2 linked regions of the Puniceibacterium sp. IMCC21224 genome follow. The protein of the gene in region 1 interacts with the protein of each later gene in a pairwise test. Links are inferred from orthologs where the notes say so. Each region holds a gene or a part of one and is shown in the gene's direction. Other genes may lie near its edges.

The links.
Region 2: the proteins of IMCC21224_RS03600 (region 1) and rplL interact in binary tests that used the Escherichia coli proteins (3 or more experiments, as listed by UniProt). The link is inferred for Puniceibacterium sp. IMCC21224 from one-to-one orthologs.

The regions. Positions count from the first base shown.
Region 1 is NZ_LDPY01000001.1:783,166-793,521, reverse strand. Bases 4,643-7,388 are described here. They hold IMCC21224_RS03600 (rhodanese-related sulfurtransferase), read left to right. Parts: upstream 4,643-5,426; coding sequence 5,427-6,350; downstream 6,351-7,388. Other genes in these bases: IMCC21224_RS03595 (CynX/NimT family MFS transporter), read right to left, coding at 6,370-7,388; pncA (bifunctional nicotinamidase/pyrazinamidase), read right to left, coding at 4,727-5,320. Outside these bases: pncB (nicotinate phosphoribosyltransferase), read right to left, coding at 1,063-2,352; IMCC21224_RS03610 (PAS domain-containing hybrid sensor histidine kinase/response regulator), read right to left, coding at 2,289-4,625; more of IMCC21224_RS03595, read right to left, coding at 7,389-7,593; IMCC21224_RS03590 (aldose epimerase family protein), read left to right, coding at 7,706-8,668; hydroxyectoine utilization dehydratase EutB, read left to right, coding at 8,708-9,727; IMCC21224_RS03580 (cyclodeaminase), read left to right, coding at 9,717-10,356. UniProt on the Escherichia coli protein: Catalyzes oxygen-dependent 5-hydroxyuridine (ho5U) modification at position 34 in tRNAs, the first step in 5-carboxymethoxyuridine (cmo5U) biosynthesis.
Region 2 is NZ_LDPY01000001.1:3,203,463-3,213,983, reverse strand. The notes cover bases 7,611-10,521. They hold rplL (50S ribosomal protein L7/L12), read left to right. Parts: upstream 7,611-8,832; coding sequence 8,833-9,210; downstream 9,211-10,521. Other genes in these bases: rpoB (DNA-directed RNA polymerase subunit beta), read left to right, coding at 9,470-10,521; rplJ (50S ribosomal protein L10), read left to right, coding at 8,246-8,761; rplA (50S ribosomal protein L1), read left to right, coding at 7,611-7,988. In the rest of the region: IMCC21224_RS14900 (adenosylcobalamin-dependent ribonucleoside-diphosphate reductase), read right to left, coding at 1-1,154; IMCC21224_RS14895 (DUF1489 family protein), read left to right, coding at 1,280-1,711; yghU (glutathione-dependent disulfide-bond oxidoreductase), read left to right, coding at 1,877-2,740; choV (choline ABC transporter ATP-binding protein), read right to left, coding at 2,805-3,818; choW (choline ABC transporter permease subunit), read right to left, coding at 3,815-4,648; IMCC21224_RS26565 (hypothetical protein), read right to left, coding at 4,879-5,475; preprotein translocase subunit SecE, read left to right, coding at 5,777-5,974; transcription termination/antitermination protein NusG, read left to right, coding at 6,176-6,712; rplK (50S ribosomal protein L11), read left to right, coding at 6,839-7,288; more of rplA, read left to right, coding at 7,290-7,610. UniProt on the Escherichia coli protein: The binding site for several of the GTPase factors involved in protein synthesis (IF-2, EF-Tu, EF-G and RF3). Is thus essential for accurate translation.

The DNA.
Region 1 (10,356 bases):
ACGGTGCCAGATCGCGGCTTTCCGCATTCGACAGACGTGACCCATACCAAAGCGCATTTTCCGGTGGCCGAACAGCAGTACCCCAAGCTCGTCGATGCCTTCGGCGATCTCGTCATCGGTCAGGATGTGGTGTTTGGTCTGTTGGCGGCCCGAACCGAACATCTCGTGCAGGGACAGCACGGCGGCGTCCGACTGATGATAGGCATAGTGGCAGGTCGGACGGAACTCGGGCGCGGCCGCGGCCCCCACGGTGAAATAGTCCGAGATCGAGATCGCTTCGTTATGGGTCAGCAAATAATCGAATTGCGGACCAGGGGTCGGACATCACGTGTGCACGCGGGTGATCGCACCGGGTCGATCCAGCCATATTCCGGCCTGACAGCCAGTGTCATAGGAATGGCCGTTCTCGGGAAACCAGGTCTCGTGCGTGCCCCAGCCCAGTTCGGCGCGCTGAAACCCTTCGGATATAAACCCCTCGACCGACCAGGTGTTCACAAAGACATTGCGCGGGCGGGGCAGACGGCGGGCCTGCGTGTCACGTTCCGCAATATGGACACCCTTGACGCCAAGCGTTTGCAGCAGCTTGGCCCAGTCGCCTCGTCATTGTTCTGAGTGTCAAAGTAGAATCCGGCCCAAGGTACGACCACCGTATCGATATACAGCACACCCAGCTCGCGGCAATATTTCATCAAATCGAGCGAGGAGGTATCTACCGACAGGTTGACGCAGAACCCTCTGCCCTCCCTGAACAACTCTCCCAAAACCTCGCGATAGTTTTATTTGGTTATGGCCACTTGTAGATGGTTCAGCCCATGCTGACGCAAGAAATTGGCCTGCCCGGCATTCGGTTCGATCACCGTCAACTTGTTGGCGTCACAGTCAAAATGCCGTTCGATCAACGGCCAGGTGCCTTTGCCGATCGAACCAAAGCCAATCATCACGATGGGGCCGTCGATGCGCCCATAAACTGGGTAAGTCTGGGTCATGTCATCCCCTCTGGGGTGCGTTCGGGACGCGTCCTAGAGTGTCATGTCGCCAAAAGGAACGGCAGTTCCTGTCGGATCAGACGACCACTTCGAATTCCTGCTGCGTACCGACGTCGAACACGCGCTTGTATCGGGCAATCTGATCGGCAGGGCCCATCGCCTTGCGGGGGTTGTCTGACAATTTCACTGTGGGGTTTCCATTCGCCGAGATTGCCTTGCAAACCAGACTAAAGGGCGCAAGCCGGTCATCCGGAGTCAGCCCCCGGAAATCATTGGTGAGAAGAGTGCCCCAGCCAAAGCTGACACGAACGCGCCCCAGAAACTGTTTGTGCAGTTCGAGGATCTTGTCCACGTCCAGACCATCGGAAAAGATCACCAGTTTATCGCGCGGATCTTCGCCGCGCTGCTGCCACCAGCGGATTGCGCGCTCTGCCCCTGTGGCCGGATCGCCGCTGTCGATGCGCATTCCGGTCCAGCCCGCCAGCCAGTCCGGCGCGTTGCGCAGGAAACCGTCGGTGCCAAATGTGTCGGGCAGAATGATCCGCAGATTGCCTTCGTGTTCCTCGTGCCAGTCGGCCAGAACATCGTAGGGCGCGCGAGACAACGCGGCATCATCAGGTGCCATTGCGGCATACACCATAGGCAATTCATGGGCGTTGGTGCCGATCGCCTCAAGATCGCGATTCTTGGCGATGAGGCAGTTGGATGTCCCGGTAAAGCGGCGGCCCAGCCCTTCGGTCATCGCCTGAACACACCAGTCCTGCCACAAAAAGGAATGCCGCCGCCGCGTTCCGAAATCGGCGATACGCAGATCGGGGACATCGCGCAGGTGCCCAACCTTTTCCCATAGCTTGGTCATGGCGCGGGCATAGAGCACCTGTAGTTCGAACCGCCCCATGTCATTCAGAACGGCGCGACCACGCAGCTCCATCAACACAGCAAGAGCCGGAATTTCCCATAGCATGACCTCTGGCCAGGCCCCCTCAAACGTCAGTTCATACTGATCGCCGACCCGCTCAAGGTGGTAGGGCGGCAACGACAGGTTTTCGAACCAGTCCATGAAATCCGGGCGAAACATCTGGCGTTTGCCATAAAAGGTGTTGCCGCGCATCCAGGTCGATTCACCACGTGTCAGCGACAGCGATCGGATATGGTCAAGCTGTTCACGCAATTCACCCTCATCGATCAGCCGCGCCAGCGGTATATCCGTTGACCGGTTTATGAGGCTGAACGTCACCTGCGTGTCCCGATTATTGCGGAACACCGACTGACACATCAGCAGCTTGTAAAAATCCGTGTCAATCAGGGACCGGACGATCGGGTCGATTTTCCATTTATGGTTCCAGACACGGGTTGCGATATCCACTGAGAGGCCTCATGCGTTGATCCGTGCCGTGATACGTCATGCGGCGGGTGGGTTCCAAGCGGTTTCTCCGCCCGCCAGTTCCGGTGCAACGCCTCGATCAGTTGCGACCTGCGGACCGGCTTTGACAGGAAATCATCCATGCCAGCCGCAAGACAGGCCACTCGATCGGATTCAAAAGCGTTTGCCGTCAGTGCCACGATGCGGGGTTGTGGCCGCTGGCGCGCCCGCAGCACCCGTGTCGCAGCTAACCCGTCGAGACCGGGCATCGAAATATCCATCAGGATCACATCGGGCCGAAGCTCTTGCTCTAGTCCCAGAACTTCGTGCCCGTCGCAGGCAAAACTGAGGTCGATCTGCAAATCCTTTAAGAAGCGCTCGATCAACAGGCGGTTGGTGCCATTGTCATCGGCCACCAACAGCCTGAGCCCGGCAAGGCTGTGTGTATAGCGGGTCCCCGAGACTGCGGGTTGGGAAGTCGTCTGTCCGGCAGCGTCGGCATCACGGCTGGTATGCCCAACCCGGAACCGTAGCGCAAACGCTGCCCCCGGACCGACGTGATCTACGTCCAGACTGAGATCGCCCCCCATGCGCTGTGCCAACTCGCGCGAGATTGCCAGCCCCAGTCCGGTACCACCAAAGGCGCGCGTCGTCTGGGTATCAACCTGCTCGAACTGCTCGAAAATCCGCTCTGCGTTTTCGGGTGCGACGCCAAAGCCAGTGTCGGTGACGCGAATATCGATCCGGTATCCCTGCGCTTCGGGCGTCGAGGTGACCCGCAATGTGACACCACCGCTGGTCGTAAATTTGACCGCGTTGCCCAGCAGATTTATTAGGATTTGGCGAAGCCGCCCAGCATCGCCCAGGACGGGATCAGGCAGCGCACTGTCGTGGCTTATGTCCAGATACAATTTTTTCTCGCGCGCGGCAGACCGCAGTACCTGTGCTGCATCGCGAATACAGGCCGCAAGACAAAATGGCGTCGACTCAACCCGCATCTTGTCGGCACCAAGTTTGGAATAGTCCAAAATATCATCGATGATCTTGAGCAACGCGCCGGCCGAGGTCCGGATGATCGCGGGGTATTGACGGTGCTCCTCGCTCAGATCCGCGTCGCTCAGCAGATCCGCCATGCCAATGATACCATTCATTGGCGTGCGAATTTCGTGGCTCATCGTGGCGAGGAACGCGGCCTTGGCGCGGGCGGCGTCCTGTGCCTTGTGCATTGCGTCGGCCAGCTGTCTGGCATGTTCTTTGGCGTCAGTCACATTGCGCTCAATGGCGACAACCACATCGACTGCGCCGTCCTCTCCCCTGACTGGCACGGAGTTGGAATCGATCCAGATCTGTTGCCCATCCTTTCTGTAATTCAGAATCTCGGATCGGATCGGCTGACCGGCACTGTTCGCCTCGCGAATGCTGCGAATGGTGTCCGGCGATGTCTCAGGTCCGTTGAGCAGATCACCGATACTGCAACCCTTTGCCTCAGCCGCCGAGTAACCGGTTATCCGGGTAAAGGCGGCGTTGGTCCATAGGATCGCCCCATCCAATCCGGAGATAACCACGCTGTCGTTGGCATGTCGTGCCACCAGCGACAATTGCCGCGCCTCGCGCTGAGTGTCGTGCAATTCGCTATTCGCAATCTCCAAGTTCCAGGCGCTTTGAAGCAACTCGCGGTTGTGGTGCAGGTTGCGCTCAAAGCTGCGGATCGTGAACGTCAAAAACATCCGCACCATGTAGATCATCATGGAGACCGCCAGAAAATTGTAGGCGTGATGCGCATCGAGAGACCTGGAAAGCGCAAATTCAATATTCAGAAACGCGCAACAGGTTCCAGCATAGATCCATAGCCGGAATCGCGCAGCTAGGGGATGAAACGGATAAGCCAGCCCGGCGTCCATCGCCGCCCCACTCAGAAACGCCAACGCGAAAAAGTCAGGATCCGAGTCCGGCAGCGCGAGCAGCGTGAACAGCACGCAGGCCGCAATGGTCAGCGCCTGAAACGCCGCCGAACCGCCGGTGATCTGTTCGATCCGCCGAAACTCCCAACCCTTGGCAATGAAATTCGGTACCTGGCGCAGCACAATCCAATCGACGCCCTCGCCCAGCAGGGCGAGGCTCAGCACTAGAATGCCAATATGGGGCGACACCAGAATCGCCAGTGCAAGAGACCCGACAACCGTCAGCACCTGCCGTGCAACGAAATGCGCCTGCCGCCCGTGCGCATAACGCAAGATCAGACCCTCGGGCGAATGACGCGCCTCAAAAGCTGCCATGCGTGCGTCAACTGAAGGAGCGGCAATCGCCATACATCAGACCCCGGATATTCACATGCTTACCCGAGTACCCCGCAGGGAGTTAAGAATTCGGCAACGACTCAGGACAAGGCCACACCGGCGCTGCGCATTTCAGCCAGTGCTGCCGCCAAAGAACCGCCAACATCGATACCGCGCGCAGCGGATTGCACCAAAGTGACAGCATACCCAGCCCGCACAGCATCCAACGCTGAATGATGGACGCAAAAATCCGTTGCGAGGCCCACCATCGTCAGCGTGTCGATGCCGCGCGCCCGCAGATATCCGTCCAGCCCCGTCGGCGTCTGGCGGTCATTCTCGAAAAACGCCGAATAGCTGTCAATCGCGGCGCGGAATCCCTTGCGGATAATCAGATCGGCACGGTGGGTGTCCAGGTCCGGATGAAATTCCGCCCCCTTTGATCCCTGAACGCAATGGTCGGGCCAAAGCACCTGCGGCCCATACGGCATCTCGGTTAACTCCAGCGGGGCCTTGCCCGGATGCTGACTGGCAAAGGACGAATGGCCCGCCGGGTGCCAATCCTGTGTCAGAACCACCGCGTCAAAATCCGCCATCATGGCGTTGATCGGTGCGACAACCTCGTCGCCTTCGGCCACGGCCAGAGCACCGCCGGGGCAAAAATCATTCTGGACGTCAATCACGATCAGCGCCTGCATATCCGTCTCCCTTATGCGGTGCCTCAGGGGTAGGCATCGCGGCGGCAACGGTCAAGCTGGTGTCGGCAGGCTTGATCCCGGCGATCCGTCAGCTTAGATCGCTGGCATGTTCAAGGTCGCCGCCCTCTATCATTTTACCCGCATCCCGGACCCCGCCGCATGGCAGGCGCCGCTGCACGCGTTCTGCCAGTCGCAGAATGTGACCGGCACGCTGCTGCTGGCGCATGAGGGGATCAACGGAACCATAGCGGGGCCAGCGGACGGAATTGACGCGGTTCTGACGCATCTGCGGACCCTGCCGGGGCTGGAGGCGCTGGACTGGAAAACATCGACCGCGCAGGATCGCCCATTCGCCCGCTTGAAGGTCCGGCTCAAGCGTGAGATCGTGACCATGGGGCAGCCGGATGTCGATCCGCTGGCCGGGACCGGGCATTACGTTGATCCGGCAGACTGGAACGCGCTGATCACCGCACCGGATGTGGCGGTGATCGACACCCGCAACGCCTACGAGGTCAGCATCGGCACGTTTGACGGCGCGATCGACCCACAAACCGAACGGTTTCGGGATTTCCCGGCCTGGTGGGAGGCGAACAAACATCGATTTCACAACAAACGCATCGCGATGTTTTGCACCGGCGGCATTCGCTGCGAAAAATCCACCAACTATCTTCTGGGGCAAGGCGTCGACGAGGTGTACCACCTCAGGGGCGGCATCCTGAAATACCTCGAAGAGGTGCCACAGGATCAGAGCACATGGCAGGGCGATTGCTTTGTCTTTGATGGCCGCGTTTCGGTCGGACATGGCCTAAGCGAGGGGCCGCATCTGCTGTGCCATGCCTGCCGCCTGCCGATCCTACCCAAAGATCGCAACCGCCCCGAATACGAGGTGGGCGTGTCCTGCCACCTGTGCGCTGACAAGACATCCGACGCGGACAAGGCCCGGTTTAGGGAACGGCAAAAACAGATCCGCCTTGCCGAAGGGCGCGGTGAACGGCATCTGCACGCTGATATCCCCGACGATACCCGTTAGGTCCAGCCCGGCCTCTTGATCACGCAACCGAAGCGTTCAGCCGTTGCCCCCGTTGCCCGCGCAACAGGATTACGATCATGATAGCGATATTCAGGCCGTTCCAGGCGATGCCGTTCAGGAACGCCCATTCGTAGCTACCGGTCACGTCATAGATCACACCTGACATCCAACCGCCCAGCGCCATGCCCATGATCGTCATCATCAAAACGAATCCGACGCGGGCGCCGGCCTCGCGGGCGGGCATATATTCCCGCACGATCAGGGCATACGAGGGCACGATTCCGCCCTGGCTCAGCCCAAACACCAGGCTGACCATATAGAGCGACACCAACCCTCCTGCAGGGAGGTAAAGAAACAACGCCAGACATTGCAGCGTGGAGCCGATCAGCAACGTGCGAACGCCGCCCAACCGGTCCGCCATCACACCCGATATCAGTCGCGACACCACGCCGCCCAGCAACATCAGTGACAGCATCTCGGTTCCGGCAACCGCGCCAAACCCCATATCAACGCAGAGCGAGACGATATGGACCTGCGGCATCGACATCGCCACGCAACAGCCAACGCCTGCCAGCCCCAGCATCACTTGCAACTGGCGCGGTGTGAACCCGGTGGCGCGGGCACGAGTCGAGGCTTGGGCCTCGGCGGCCTGCGTCGCGTCTTCGGGAACCCGGCGGCGCAGCAGCAGGGCCAGCGGCAGCATGATCAGCAGCGTCAGCACCGCCAGCGCCGAGTAGATCCAGCGCCATCCGGCGTCTGCCGCAAACCAGCCCAGCAGCGCCGGCCAGATCGCCCCGGACAGATAGTTCCCCGATGCGGCGACAGCCACGGCAATCCCGCGCCGCGCCATGAACCACTGTGAAATGTCGGCAATCAGCGGCCCGAAACAGGACGCCGTGCCAAATCCGACGGCAATCTGCACCAGGCTCAGCACAGCGATCGAAGGGCTCAGCGCCGCCGCGGCATAGCTGGCCGCGATCAACAACGCCGCGCCGATCAACGACAGGCTCATGCCCCAGCAGTCGACCGCGCGACCAATCAGCAGGTTGCCCAGCGCAAAGCCGATCATGGTAGTGGTATAGGGCAGCGACGCCTCGGCCCGGCCTGCACCAAATTCGGCCTCGACCGCTGGCATGATGACGATGATCGCCCACATGCCGACATTGCCCATGACGGCAATCAACAGGGTCACACCCAGACGAATCCAGGAATAGCGGCTGTCAAAAATAGATGTCGTGCTCATGCGCGCACCCTATGCCGCTTTGCCGCGGATGGTATAGCCGGAAAGCGACCACAACGGTTTGACGTCGCCTCGCTTCGGGCACAGTGTAGCAGCGACAGCAGGAGCAGCGCAGATGACCCAAGACACCCCGATCGAACGCCACGTTCTGCAGGATGGCGATGTGCGTATCGCTGTCCTGTCAATGGGCTGCGCAGTGCAGGATTGGCAGGTCGGCGACACCCATGTCGTACTGGGCTACGCCAACCCCGAGGATTACCGCACCAACCCAGTTGCCATGGGCACAGTCTGCGGGCGCGTCGTGAACCGGATCCGCAACGCCCGGTTTGACATCGACGGAACCACCTACCGACTGCCCGCCAATTCAGGCCCGAACCATATTCACGGCGGCCCCGGTGGGCTGGGCCTGAGCAACTGGCAAATGGACCGGGACGGCGCCCGCGCCGTGCTGCTGCGCCACCACTCGACAGATCTGGATCAGGGATATCCGGGGGCGGTCGATTTCAGCGTCGAAATGCGGCTTGATGGGCACCGTCTGACCTACATTATGACGGGCACGCCGTCGCAAAAGACGCCGATCAACCTGGCCCAGCACATTTATTTCAATCTGATGGGCAACGGCACGGTACGCGATCACGTCCTGCGTATTGACGCCGACACCTACACCCCCAATGCCGCCGACAACATGCCGATGGGCCGGATCGACCCGGTCGATGGCACACGTTATGACTTTCGCACGCCCAAGCGGCTCGAAGATGCCGACCAAGAGCGCGCTGGATGGGACGGCAATCTGCTGCTGAACCAGACGACACAGCCCAAGGCCGAGGTCACCGCCCCCAACGGCATGCGTCTGCGGCTCTGGTCGCAGGAACGTGGTCTTCAGCTCTATACCTCGAACACGCTCGGGCCACATGGCAGCCCGCTGCCCGGCCCCCCACATGCACCGTTTGCCGGGATCTGTCTTGAAGCGCAGGGGATGCCGGTGGCGTTTGGCACCGATGCGCTGGAACAAAGCCTGTGTGAGCCGGGCCGCGATTATTTTCAGAAACTCGAGATCGAGATTGCGCCGGATGCCTGATCGTCTGTCTGGGTATCTGTTGTGACTATGAGAGGCATCGTGACAACGCCCACGCCCTTGGTGACACCGGCTGACATTTTACGCGCGGCGCATGTGCTGCGCGGTGTGGCTGACAATACGCCCATGGTGCCATCGCCTTATATGCAGACCACCTACGGACAGCCCTTCTGGCTCAAGCTGGAAACCGCTCAGCCCATCGGTGCTTTCAAACTCCGTGGTGCGGTCAATGCTGTCGCGACCCTGCCGGACACGGTAACAGGCGTGACCTGCTGTTCAACTGGCAACCACGGGCGCGGCGTCGCCTGGGCTGCGGCCCGGACAGGGCTGCGCGCGGTGATCTGCATGTCCGCCCTTGTGCCACAGACCAAGATCGACGGCATTCGCGCCCTTGGGGCAGAGGTTCGCATTACCGGCACCTCTCAGGACGATGCGCAGGCGGAATGCCTGCGGCTGGTCGCCCAAGAAGGGCTGGTCGAAATTCCGCCCTTTGACGATCCGAATGTGATCGCAGGACAAGGCACCATCGGCTTCGAGATGCTGCGTCAGGTGCCAGACCTCGAAACCCTGCTGGTTCCTCTTTCTGGCGGTGGTCTGGCGGCGGGGGTTGCCTGTGCCGCCAAGGCGCTGAAACCCGGGATCAGGCTGGTCGGCGTCAGCATGGATCGCGGTGCCGCAATGGAGCAAAGCATTCGTGCCGGGCACCCGGTCGGCGTGACCGAAGTCGCCAGTCTGGCCGACAGCCTGGGAGGCGGCATCGGCGCGGGCAACCGGCTGACCTTGCCGATGTGCCGCGACTTTCTGGACGATGTGGTGCTGGTGTCCGAGGACGAGATTTATCGCGCGCTACAAACCCTGTTTTACGAGGAACGTATAATCGCCGAAGGTGCCAGTGTCGTCGGCATCGCCGCGGTTCAGGCCGGCAAGGTCGCACCGAGTGGCCCGCTCGGGACGATCCTGACGGGGCGCAATCTGGATATGCCGATGCTGTCACGGATCGTGACCGGGCAGGATGTGACCCTGGGTGACGTAACGATAAAAGGAAGCGCCTATGCCGGATGACATCCGCATCCTGACCGAGGCTGACCTGCGCAAGGCGGTCACGCTTGATCTCGGGCTGGTCGATGTGATCGAACGGGCGTTTGTGGCGCTGGCGCAGGGCGGCGTGGTTATGCCGCCGGTGCTGTCAATGGACCTTGCCACGCAGAACGGCGAGGTGGATATCAAGACCGCCTGCATCCCCGGCTTTGACAGTTTTGCGATCAAGATCAGCACCGGTTTCTTTGGCAATGCCGCGCTGGGCCTGCCCAGCCTGAGCGGGCTGATGGTGGTGTTTTCTGCACACACTGGTCAGGTTCGGGCGGTGCTGCTCGACAATGGCTATCTGACGGATCTGCGGACTGCCGCCGCTGGTGCCGTGGCAGCGCGACATTTGGCCCCGGCAGACGTCTCTACGGCGGGCGTGATCGGGACCGGTCTGCAAGCACGATTGCAGATGCAAGCGGCACATCTGGTCCGCCCGTTCACTCAGGCGCTGGTCTGGGGACGGGACGCCGACAAGGCCGCGCTCTGCGCCGATGATCTGTCTCGCACTCTTGGCATCCCCGCCCAAGCCGTGGTCGATGCGGAGGAGCTCGTCATGCGGTCGCAGCTTGTGATCACGACCACTCCGGCCCGCGCACCGGTTCTTC
Region 2 (10,521 bases), 2.4 Mb from region 1 along the record:
AAATCCACCGACGCCAGATATGCGGCGCGGGCGATCGCATGCAGCCATTGCTCGGTTTGACGCGCCGCCTCTTCAGAGCCATAGCGCAGACCGACCATGAGCAGGGCGTCGGCCAGCCCAGTGACCCCTAAACCGATTCGACGTTTGTTGCGGGCCTCTTCGGCCTGCTGCGGCAGCGGAAACTTCGACGCATCGACGACATTGTCCATCATCCGCACGGCGGTGGCGACCAGCTCGCTTAGCGCGGCCTCGTCCAGTCCGGCGGCATCGCCAAACGGGTCCGTAACCAGACGGGCCATGTTGATCGACCCCAAAAGACAGGCGCCGTAGGGGGGCAGGGGCTGTTCGCCGCAGGGGTTGGTGGCGGCGATGGTTTCGACATAGCTCAGATTGTTGGCCTGATTGATCCGGTCGATAAAGATTACGCCGGGTTCGGCGTAGTCATAGGTTGCCTTCATAATCCGGTTCCATAGGTCGCGGGCCTGAACGGTTTGGTAGACGGTGCCGCCGAACACAAGATCCCAGGGGCCGTTCGCCTTAACCGCATCCATGAAGGGATCGGTGATCAGCACCGACAGGTTAAACATGCGCAAGCGGGCCGAGTCCGCCTTGGCAGCGATAAAGCCTTCGATATCGGGGTGATCGCAACGCATGGTCGCCATCATCGCGCCGCGGCGGCTGCCGGCGGACATGATGGTGCGGCACATCGCGTCCCACACATCCATAAAGCTGAGCGGGCCCGAGGCATCCGCCGCCACGCCCTTGACCCCTGCACCCTTGGGTCGGATCGTGCTGAAATCATAGCCAATGCCGCCGCCCTGCTGCATGGTCAGCGCCGCCTCGCGCAGCATTTCGAAAATGCCCCCCATACTGTCGGGGACCGTGCCCATGACAAAGCAGTTGAACAGCGTCACGGCCCGCCCGGTGCCGGCACCGGCGATGATTCGCCCGGCGGGGAGGTATTTGAAATCCTCCAGCGCGGCGTAAAATTTCTCTTCCCAGACCGCGGGCGCGTCCTCGACCTCGGCCAGAGACCGAGCAATACGCCGCCAGGTGCCTTCGATTGTGGCGTCTATCGGTGTACCGTTGGTTTCTTTCAGACGGTACTTCATGTCCCAGATCTGTTCGGCGATGGGGGCTGCAAAGCGGGTCATGTGGCGATTCCCTTGGATTCGGCGTGCAATAGGATTATCTGCGAGATAGCATACCAGCGCTTGGAGAACAGGGTGAACTACATACCATATGTTCTGCCGCTGGGGAAGGTTTGGGGGATATCACTGTGGATAAAATCACGCACATCCTGAAGCTCAGCGTCGGCACCGAGTCGGTTGAGGATCTCGCCGCTTGGCAGGCATCGGGCCGAGCGCAGACAGCGGACGGTTTGCCGCGCCATGTCACCCGAATGAGGCCGCGCCGCGAGGCCGACGTGCTGAACGGCGGTTCGATCTACTGGGTGATCAAGGGGCTGGTGCAATGTCGCCAGCGTATCCTGCGGCTGGATGAGCATGACAGCGCCGACGGCATACGGCGCTGTGCCATCGTCCTGGACCCGGAATTGATCCGCACCACCCCCGCCACGCGGCGCCCGTTTCAGGGCTGGCGCTATCTCGCCCCTGGCGACGCGCCTGTGGACCTGTCCGGCGCCCGGGCGCATGAGGACGCGCTGCCGCCTGAACTTGCTGGGGCGCTGGCCGAGATTGGCGTGCTCTGAACGCCGCAGCAACAGCGAATGGGGCGAAGTTCTTGCCCACCGGACAGAGCTTGTGCCGTGATACAGGTATCGAATCCGAGGTCGCGTCTGGCATTTTCTGCTCGCCTGCATATCTTGTGTCGGGACATCTCTCTTTCGATGCAGAAATCAAAGGACGCCTCTGCCATGACCGATACCTATACCCCGCCCAAAGTCTGGACTTGGGACGCCGCGAGCGGTGGCCAGTTTGCCAGCATCAATCGTCCTATTTCCGGTCCGACCCAGGATCGGGAACTGCCAGTGGGCGAACACCCGTTCCAGCTCTACTCACTGGCGACGCCCAATGGGGTCAAGGTCACCGTGATGTTCGAAGAGCTTCTGGCCGCAGGACACAGAGATGCCGAATACGATGCATGGTTGATCAAGATCGGCGATGGGGATCAGTTCGGCAGCGGCTTTGTCAGCGTGAATCCGAATTCCAAGATTCCAGCGTTGATGGATCACAGTGGCGATACCCCGGTGCGGATTTTTGAATCCGGTGCTATTCTGCTGCATCTTGCGGAAAAGTTCGGCGCCTTTCTGGGGGCCCCTTCGGCGCGGCCCGAAATGCTAAGCTGGCTGTTCTGGCAGATGGGGTCCGCGCCCTATCTGGGGGGCGGTTTCGGCCATTTCTACGCCTACGCCCCGGAAAAGTGGGAATATCCGATCAACCGCTTCGCGATGGAGACCAAGCGTCAGCTAGATGTTCTGGATAAGCGGCTGGCCGAAACGCCCTATCTTGCGGGCCCCGACTATACCATCGCCGATATGGCAATCTGGTCGTGGTATGGGCAGCTTGTTCTGGGGCGGCTTTACTCTGCGGCCGAATTCCTTGACGTGGAAAGCTATGCGAATGTGTTGCGGTGGGCGACCGAGATCGACGCCCGTCCCGCCGTACAGCGTGGGCGTATGGTGAATCGCGCTTTTGGTGAGCCGGAAACCCAGCTGCGCGAGCGCCATGACGCTTCGGATTTTGACACCAAAACGCAGGACAAGATCGCGGCTGAATAGTCCGCAACACTCGAAGTATACCCCAAGAATTTTCGTACGAAAATTCTTGGGGTCAGCCGCTAGCCTATGCGCTCAACCGGGCAACGATAGAGTCGGCACTGACACTGCCAATCACCGTGCCTAGTTGTTCAACAGCCAGCCAAGGTCGCCCCGCAAGCTGGGCCATGACATCCCGCACCGGCATCTCGGCATTCACCGTAGGTAGACCCGCAGGTTTTGCAGGCAGCATCACGTCGCGTGCGGTCAGTACTCCGAGCGGATTCATGTTTGCGACAAAATCGGCAACGTAGTCTGAGGCTGGAGCTGAAAAAATCTCGCGTGGGGTGCCGCATTGCACGATGCGTCCACCCTGCATGATTGCGATCCGGCCACCCAGTTTAAAGGCTTCGTCGAGATCGTGGCTGACGAAGATGATCGTGCGTTTCAAATCGCGTTGCAGGTCTAGCAATTCATCCTGAAGGCGCGATCGGATCAGCGGGTCGAGCGCTGAGAATGGTTCGTCCATCAGTAGGATCGGCGCCTGAGTGGCAAAGGCCCGCGCCAGGCCCACGCGCTGTTGCATGCCGCCGGACAGTTCCGCCACTTTGGCGTTCGCCCGTTCGGATAGTCCCACGAGGCTAAGTTGTTCTGAAACCTTCTGCGCCCGTTCCGCTGTGGGGACGCCGGCCAGCTCAAGGCCAAACCCGACATTTTCGGCAACCGTGCGCCAGGGCAGCAGACCAAACTGCTGGAACACCATGGCCACACGGCTCTGGCGGATGCGGCGCAGGGCGTTGGCGTTGCATTTGGTAACGTCGACCATCATGCCGCCGTCATTCACCCTCACCGCACCGCGTGCCACCGGGTTCAGCCCGTTGACGGCCCGCAGCAGCGTCGATTTACCCGATCCTGAGAGCCCCATTAGAACCAGGATCTCACCTTCCTCCACATCAAGCGAACAATTGTGCACGCCCAGGATCTGGTCGGTCGCCTGCTGCACTTCGGACCGGCTTTGTCCTCGGTCCATCAGTGGCAGCGCCGCCTCGGGTTTCGGGCCAAAGACGATCGAGACTTTGTCGAATGAAACTGCCTTGTTCATTTGTCACCCACCCGCAGCATCCGATCCAGCATGATGGCAACCACCACAATGACAAAACCGCTTTCGAATCCGAGGCCAGTGTCGACGCGGTTCAGCGCCCGCACCACCGGGACGCCCAGCCCGTCGGCACCTACAAGTGCTGCGATCACCACCATCGACAGCGACAGCATGATTGTTTGGTTCAACCCCGCCATGATTTGCGGCAGGGCATAAGGCAATTCGATTTTCCAAAGGGTTTGGCTGGGTTTCGCGCCAAAGGACTCGGCTGCTTCCAGCAGCTCTGTAGGGGTGCTGGAAATCCCGAGATGGGTCAGCCGGATCGGCGCAGGCACCACAAAGATCACCGTGGCGATCAGCCCTGGCACCATACCGATGCCAAAGAACACGATCGCCGGGATGAGGTATACAAAGGTTGGCAGCGTCTGCATCAGGTCCAGCACTGGACGCATCGCGGCATATAATCTGGGCCGATGCGCCACAGCGATACCAATGGGAACACCCACGCCCATGCAGACAACACAGGCTGACAAGACGAGGGTCAGGCTTTCGGTTGTTTCTTCCCAATAGCCCTGATTGACGATGAAGAGGAACCCGAGGCCCACGAAAAGCGGAATTTTCCAGCCTCGCTGCAAGGCCCATGTTCCAGCCACAAAGGCGGCGATCACCAACAGCGTCGGCGGCGTCTGCAGCACCCAGAGCACTGCGTCGATCATCGCCTCAAGGCCCAGTGCCAAACCATCAAAAAACCAGCCACCATTCTGTTGTAGCCAGCCAAAGACGGCCTCGGCCACATCCCCCACCGGGATTTTGTAGTCGGTCAGCCAGTTCATTTCAGCAATGCCCCCTTGGGTTTTCGCGCAGCATGGCGTGTCGCGCGCGGGATGCAAGAGGTCTGGGCGCTTCATCGACGGTGATAGGAAGCGTTCCGCAACGGAATTTTCCCATTCGTGCGCTGGGGGCGGGGAAAGACGGTAAAAGTCCTTGCGGCACAGAGAAAGGGGGACCATCCAAAGATGGTCCCCCTTTGTTGTTTAGGCATTCACTTAGGCCGATAATTGAATCAGCTTTTCGCAATCGTCTCCAGCTGGGAGCGGACTTCGTTGGTACCCGTACCGCTGTTCACCGCCGCCAGGGCCGATTTCAACTGGGCTTCGGACAGCGCGCTCACATCCAGATCGGGCATGAAGTGCTTGAGGGCAGCAACCTGACCGGCGGTGGCTGAATTGCCTTCGCCGATGGCCTCGTCCGTGCCGATGATAATCGCAGAGACAGTGCCGCCCATATCGGCATTTGCCTCACCGCTGTTGATCACTGCCAGAGCGGGCTGTGCCTGAGCGCGCGACACCATGGTCAGATCAACGCCGGGGGTATACGGCTGAAGTATCGCGATTTCTTCGGCACTTAGCATCGAGGAAGATGAGTGCGAAGCCTTGAATTCAGCTCCCTCTACAACGCTGCGCAGTGTGGCGATGTCTTCGCTGGTCATGTCGCTGCTGTTGATGATGTTCATGGCGCTCGCAACCTGAGTATCGGTGAGCGTCGACGCGTCAACATCGGGCAGGTATCTTTCGATCTGGACGATCTCGCCTTCGGTCGCGGCCATAGCGCCACCGGCCATGCTGAGGGTAAGGGCGGTTGCAATCATAAAGCGTTTCATAATGGTACTCCTTTATCGTTTTCGCCCGGCGCTCTCATCGTCATGCGCCGTGGTATGAAAGGACAACCAGCAAATACGAATTTCGTTCCCGTCGAATTCCGAGTTCACAAACGGTTGATAATATTAGGGAAAGACAAATCAAACAAAAGGAATCGCATGAACGCATTTAGTTGGCGTCCGGTTCCATGTCGCGACGCAGTGTTGCTATCACGATCCCGCTACAGGCGGGCGGGTGTGTGCGCACTTGAAACCGGAACCGCAACCCCGTATGTCAGCGGCCAACCTAACAGAGAAGATATCCATGGCCCGCACAAACCCGCTCCAGTTCGTTCAGCAAGTCCGGTCGGAAGTGGCCAAGGTCGTCTGGCCGTCGCGTCGCGAGGTGTTGCTGACCACTGTCATGGTATTTGTCATGGCGTCGCTTACGGCGGTATTTTTTGCGCTGGTTGACATCGTGATCCGCAGTGGCGTGCAGGAGATGCTGACGTTTTTCGGCTGAGACGTGCCCAAACGTTGGGAAAAGCTGCCCGGCACACTTGAACTCGGGCGGCGCGACGGGTAGTCAACGGCAACTTTCCGCATACGGGCGTGCAATGATTCGTTTTGCACGCCGATTTTCGTTTCGGAGAACGACCCCACAGGTCGGAAGTCTAAAAAGACGCGGGGTATGGCCCGGCGCAGGAATAAGGGTTGAGGCCAGATGGCGAAGCGGTGGTATTCGGTGAGCGTGCTCTCGAATTTCGAGAAGAAGATCGCCGAACAGATCCGGACGGCGGTTGCCGAACAGGAGCTTGAGGATCAGATCGAAGAGGTTCTGGTGCCGACCGAAGAGGTGATCGAGATCCGCCGCGGCAAGAAGGTCACGACCGAGCGCCGGTTCATGCCGGGCTATGTATTGGTCAAGATGGAAATGTCCGACCGGGGCTACCACCTGATCAACTCGATCAACCGCGTAACCGGGTTTTTGGGTCCGCAGGGGCGTCCGATGCCGATGCGCGACGCCGAGGTCAGCGCGATCCTGCACAATGTGCAGGAAGGCGAGGATAGCCCGCGTACGCTAATACATTTTGAGATCGGTGAGCGGGTCAAGGTCAACGATGGTCCGTTCGAAGATTTCGACGGCATGGTTGAGGGTGTGGACGAAGACACCCAGCGCCTGCGGGTCGCGGTGTCGATCTTTGGTCGGGAAACTCCGGTCGAGCTGGAATTCACTCAGGTCACCAAGCAGGGGGCCTGAGGGTAGGGCGCCTTTGGGCGCCGCAAGCGTGGGAGGTGTTGGCATCGCGATGTCCGAACCGCACCACGGCAACGACAAGGCCCGATTGACGCGTCAGGGGGCCGTTGGACATAAAGGAGTAGCCAGATGGCAAAGAAGCTTGCTGGCAAGATGAAACTGCAGATCAAGGCCGGGCAGGCCAACCCGAGCCCGCCCGTGGGTCCGGCGCTGGGTCAGCGCGGCATCAATATCATGGAGTTCTGCAAGGCGTTCAACGCCAAGACGCAGGAAATGGAGCCTGGCGCGCCGTGCCCGACTGTGATCACGTATTATCAGGACAAGTCCTTTACGATGGAAATCAAGACGCCGCCCGCGTCTTATTACCTCAAGAAGGCAGCCGGCATGAAACCAGTGGGCAAACGCAATCGTCCTAAGGGTTCGCCTCTTCCGGGCCGTGAGACTGTCGCATCGGTGACTGTCTCGCAGGTACGTGAAATTGCCGAAGCAAAGATGAAGGACCTGAGCGCGAACGACGTTGAGGCCGCCATGCAGATCATTCTGGGCTCCGCAAAGTCCATGGGCATCGAGGTTAAGTAAGATGGCTAAACTTGGAAAACGCACCCGCGCGGCCCGTGAGGCCTTTGCCGGCAAAGAGGATATCACGATTGCCGAGGCCGTCGCCCTGATCAAGGGCAATGCCAATGCAAAGTTCGATGAAACCGTCGAGATCGCCATGAACCTTGGTGTTGACCCGCGTCACGCTGACCAGATGGTTCGCGGTGTCGTTGGTCTGCCAAATGGCACGGGCAAGACGGTTCGCGTCGCTGTCTTTGCACGTGGCGCCAAGGCCGAGGAAGCCACGGCGGCTGGTGCTGATATCGTTGGTGCCGAAGACCTGATGGAAGCCATTCAGGGCGGCAAGATCGACTTTGATCGTTGCATCGCGACGCCTGACATGATGCCGATCGTCGGTCGTCTGGGCAAAGTTCTGGGCCCGCGTAACCTGATGCCGAACCCCAAAGTCGGTACTGTGACCATGGACGTCAAGGAGGCCATCACGGCAGCCAAGGGCGGTCAGGTTCAGTTCAAGGCTGAAAAGGCCGGTGTTGTGCATGCAGGCGTTGGCAAGGTTTCGTTCGACGAGGCCAAGCTGGTGGAAAACATCCGCGCCTTCGTTTCGGCCGTGACCAAGGCAAAGCCGGCCGGTGCCAAGGGGACGTACCTCAAGCGCATCGCGCTGAGCTCGACCATGGGCCCGGGTATCACTGTAGACGTGGCCGAAGCAAACGTCGAATAACAGATTGGCTCCGGGGCGCGAGCCTCGGGGCGAATGCGGGGCCAGAATATCGGCCTCGTTCTGTCCGAGACGGAGGGTTCCGGGGATATATCCGGAATAATTCCTTCCTGAGATGGGAAACGAGACAAGATTTCCGACAGGTCTTTGACCTTCGGGCGATCACGGCCTCGGGACCCTGACTACGGACCCGTAACGGGTGCGGTCTGACCGCACCCTGACATGAGCCGGGGGGAGACCCCCAAATTTGGAGTAAAACTGTGGATAGAGCCCAGAAAGAGAAATTGGTCGAGGAACTCGGCCAGATCTTCGAAAGCTCTGGCGTCGTGGTGGTAGCACATTACGAAGGTCTCACGGTTGCAGAGATGCAGGATCTCCGGGGGCGCGCACGCGCTGCCGAAGCATCCGTACGCGTCGCCAAGAACAGGCTCGCCAAGATCGCCCTTGAGGGAAAGCCCTGCGCAAGCATTGCTGACTTCCTGACGGGCATGACCGTTCTGACCTATTCCGAGGACCCCGTGGCAGCAGCCAAGGTGGCCGAGGACTTCGCCAAAGATAACAAGAAGTTTGAAATTCTTGGCGGCGCAATGGGTGAGAATGCTCTGGACCGGGCCGGTGTGGAATCCGTGTCGAAGATGCCGTCGCGCGAGGAGCTTATTGCTTCGATCGTTGGCTGCATCGGCGCACCCGCATCGAACATTGCCGGGGCCATTGGCGCACCTGCTTCGAATATCGCATCCATCTTGTCCACAATCGAGGACAAGGCGGCTGCGTAAGCAACCTATGGGATCATCGTGGGGTTGTAATCCCGACGTTGGAACACATTTAGATACGGAAAGAAGTCACAATGGCTGATCTGAAAGCACTTGCTGAGCAAATCGTGAACCTCACGCTGCTGGAAGCACAAGAACTGAAAACTATCCTGAAAGACGAGTACGGCATCGAGCCCGCCGCTGGCGGCGCAGTGATGATGGCAGGCCCGGCAGATGCCGGCGGTGCCGCTGCTGAAGAGCAGACCGAATTCGACGTCATCCTGAAATCGGCCGGCGCCTCCAAGATCAACGTGATCAAGGAAGTCCGCGCAATCACCGGTCTGGGCCTCAAAGAAGCCAAAGACCTGGTTGAAGCGGGCGGCAAAGCCGTCAAAGAGCAGGTTTCGAAAGCCGAAGCCGACGAGATCAAGGGCAAGCTGGAAGCAGCTGGCGCCGAAGTCGAGCTCAAGTAATCGGTTCCGGGTGCGCCCGGAATACTGAAAAAACAGGCTGGATCCGGAGATTGCCGGGTCCAGCCGAGCCTGTCTCAGAGAGGCCCTTATCAGCCATATCGGCGCAAAGGGCTTTTCTAAGGCGAGGTTCAAGGATCGGGAGGCGTCCGGTGGGACGGGCGCCATGAATGGATCGAAACTCTGCCGTCTCTGATGGGTGTGCCGCTGTGGCCCGACAGCGCCGCGCGTCCGTTGAGAAACTGAAAAGGTGACACCTGACATGGCGCAAAGCTTTCTTGGCCAGAAACGTCTTCGCAAGTATTTCGGCAAAATCCGCGAAGTTCTGGAAATGCCGAATCTGATCGAAGTTCAGAAATCGTCCTATGATCTTTTCCTGAAATCCGGCGACCAGCCGCAGCCGCTTGACGGCGAAGGCATCAAAGGCGTGTTCCAGTCGGTCTTTCCGATCAAAGATTTCAACGAAACATCGATCCTGGAATTTGTCAGCTACGAGCTGGAAAAGCCGAAATATGATGTTGAGGAATGTCAGCAGCGCGACATGACCTATGCTGCACCGCTGAAAGTGACGCTGCGTCTTATCGTGTTTGATATCGACGAAGATACCGGCGCGAAATCGGTCAAGGACATCAAAGAACAGGACGTCTACATGGGCGATATGCCCCTGATGACACCCAACGGCACCTTTGTTGTCAACGGCACCGAGCGGGTTATCGTCAGCCAGATGCACCGTTCCCCCGGTGTGTTCTTTGACCATGACAAGGGCAAGACGCATTCCTCGGGCAAGCTGCTGTTCGCCTGCCGCATCATTCCCTATCGCGGCTCCTGGCTCGACTTTGAATTCGATGCCAAGGATAATGTTTATGCCCGGATCGACCGCCGCCGCAAACTGCCGGTGACCACTCTGCTCTATGCCCTTGGTATGGATCAGGAGGCGATCATGGACGCCTATTTCAACACAGTCACCTTCACAGCGGCGCAGGGCCAGCGCGGCTGGATCACCAAATTCTTCCCCGAGCGTGTGCGCGGAACCCGGCCCACCTTTGATCTGGTTGATGCCGAGTCCGGTGAGATTCTGGCCGAAGCTGGCAAGAAGATCACGCCGCGTGCCGTCAAGCAGATGATTGACGACGACAAGGTCAAGGATTTGCTCGTACCGTTCGAAAATGTCGTGGGCCGCTTTGTGTCCAAGGACATCATCAACGAAGATACCGGCGCGATTTATGTCGAAGCCGGGGACGAGCTGACTTGGACCGTCGACAAGGATGGTGCGGTCACTGGCGGGACACTCAAGGATCTTGTGGATGCCGGTGT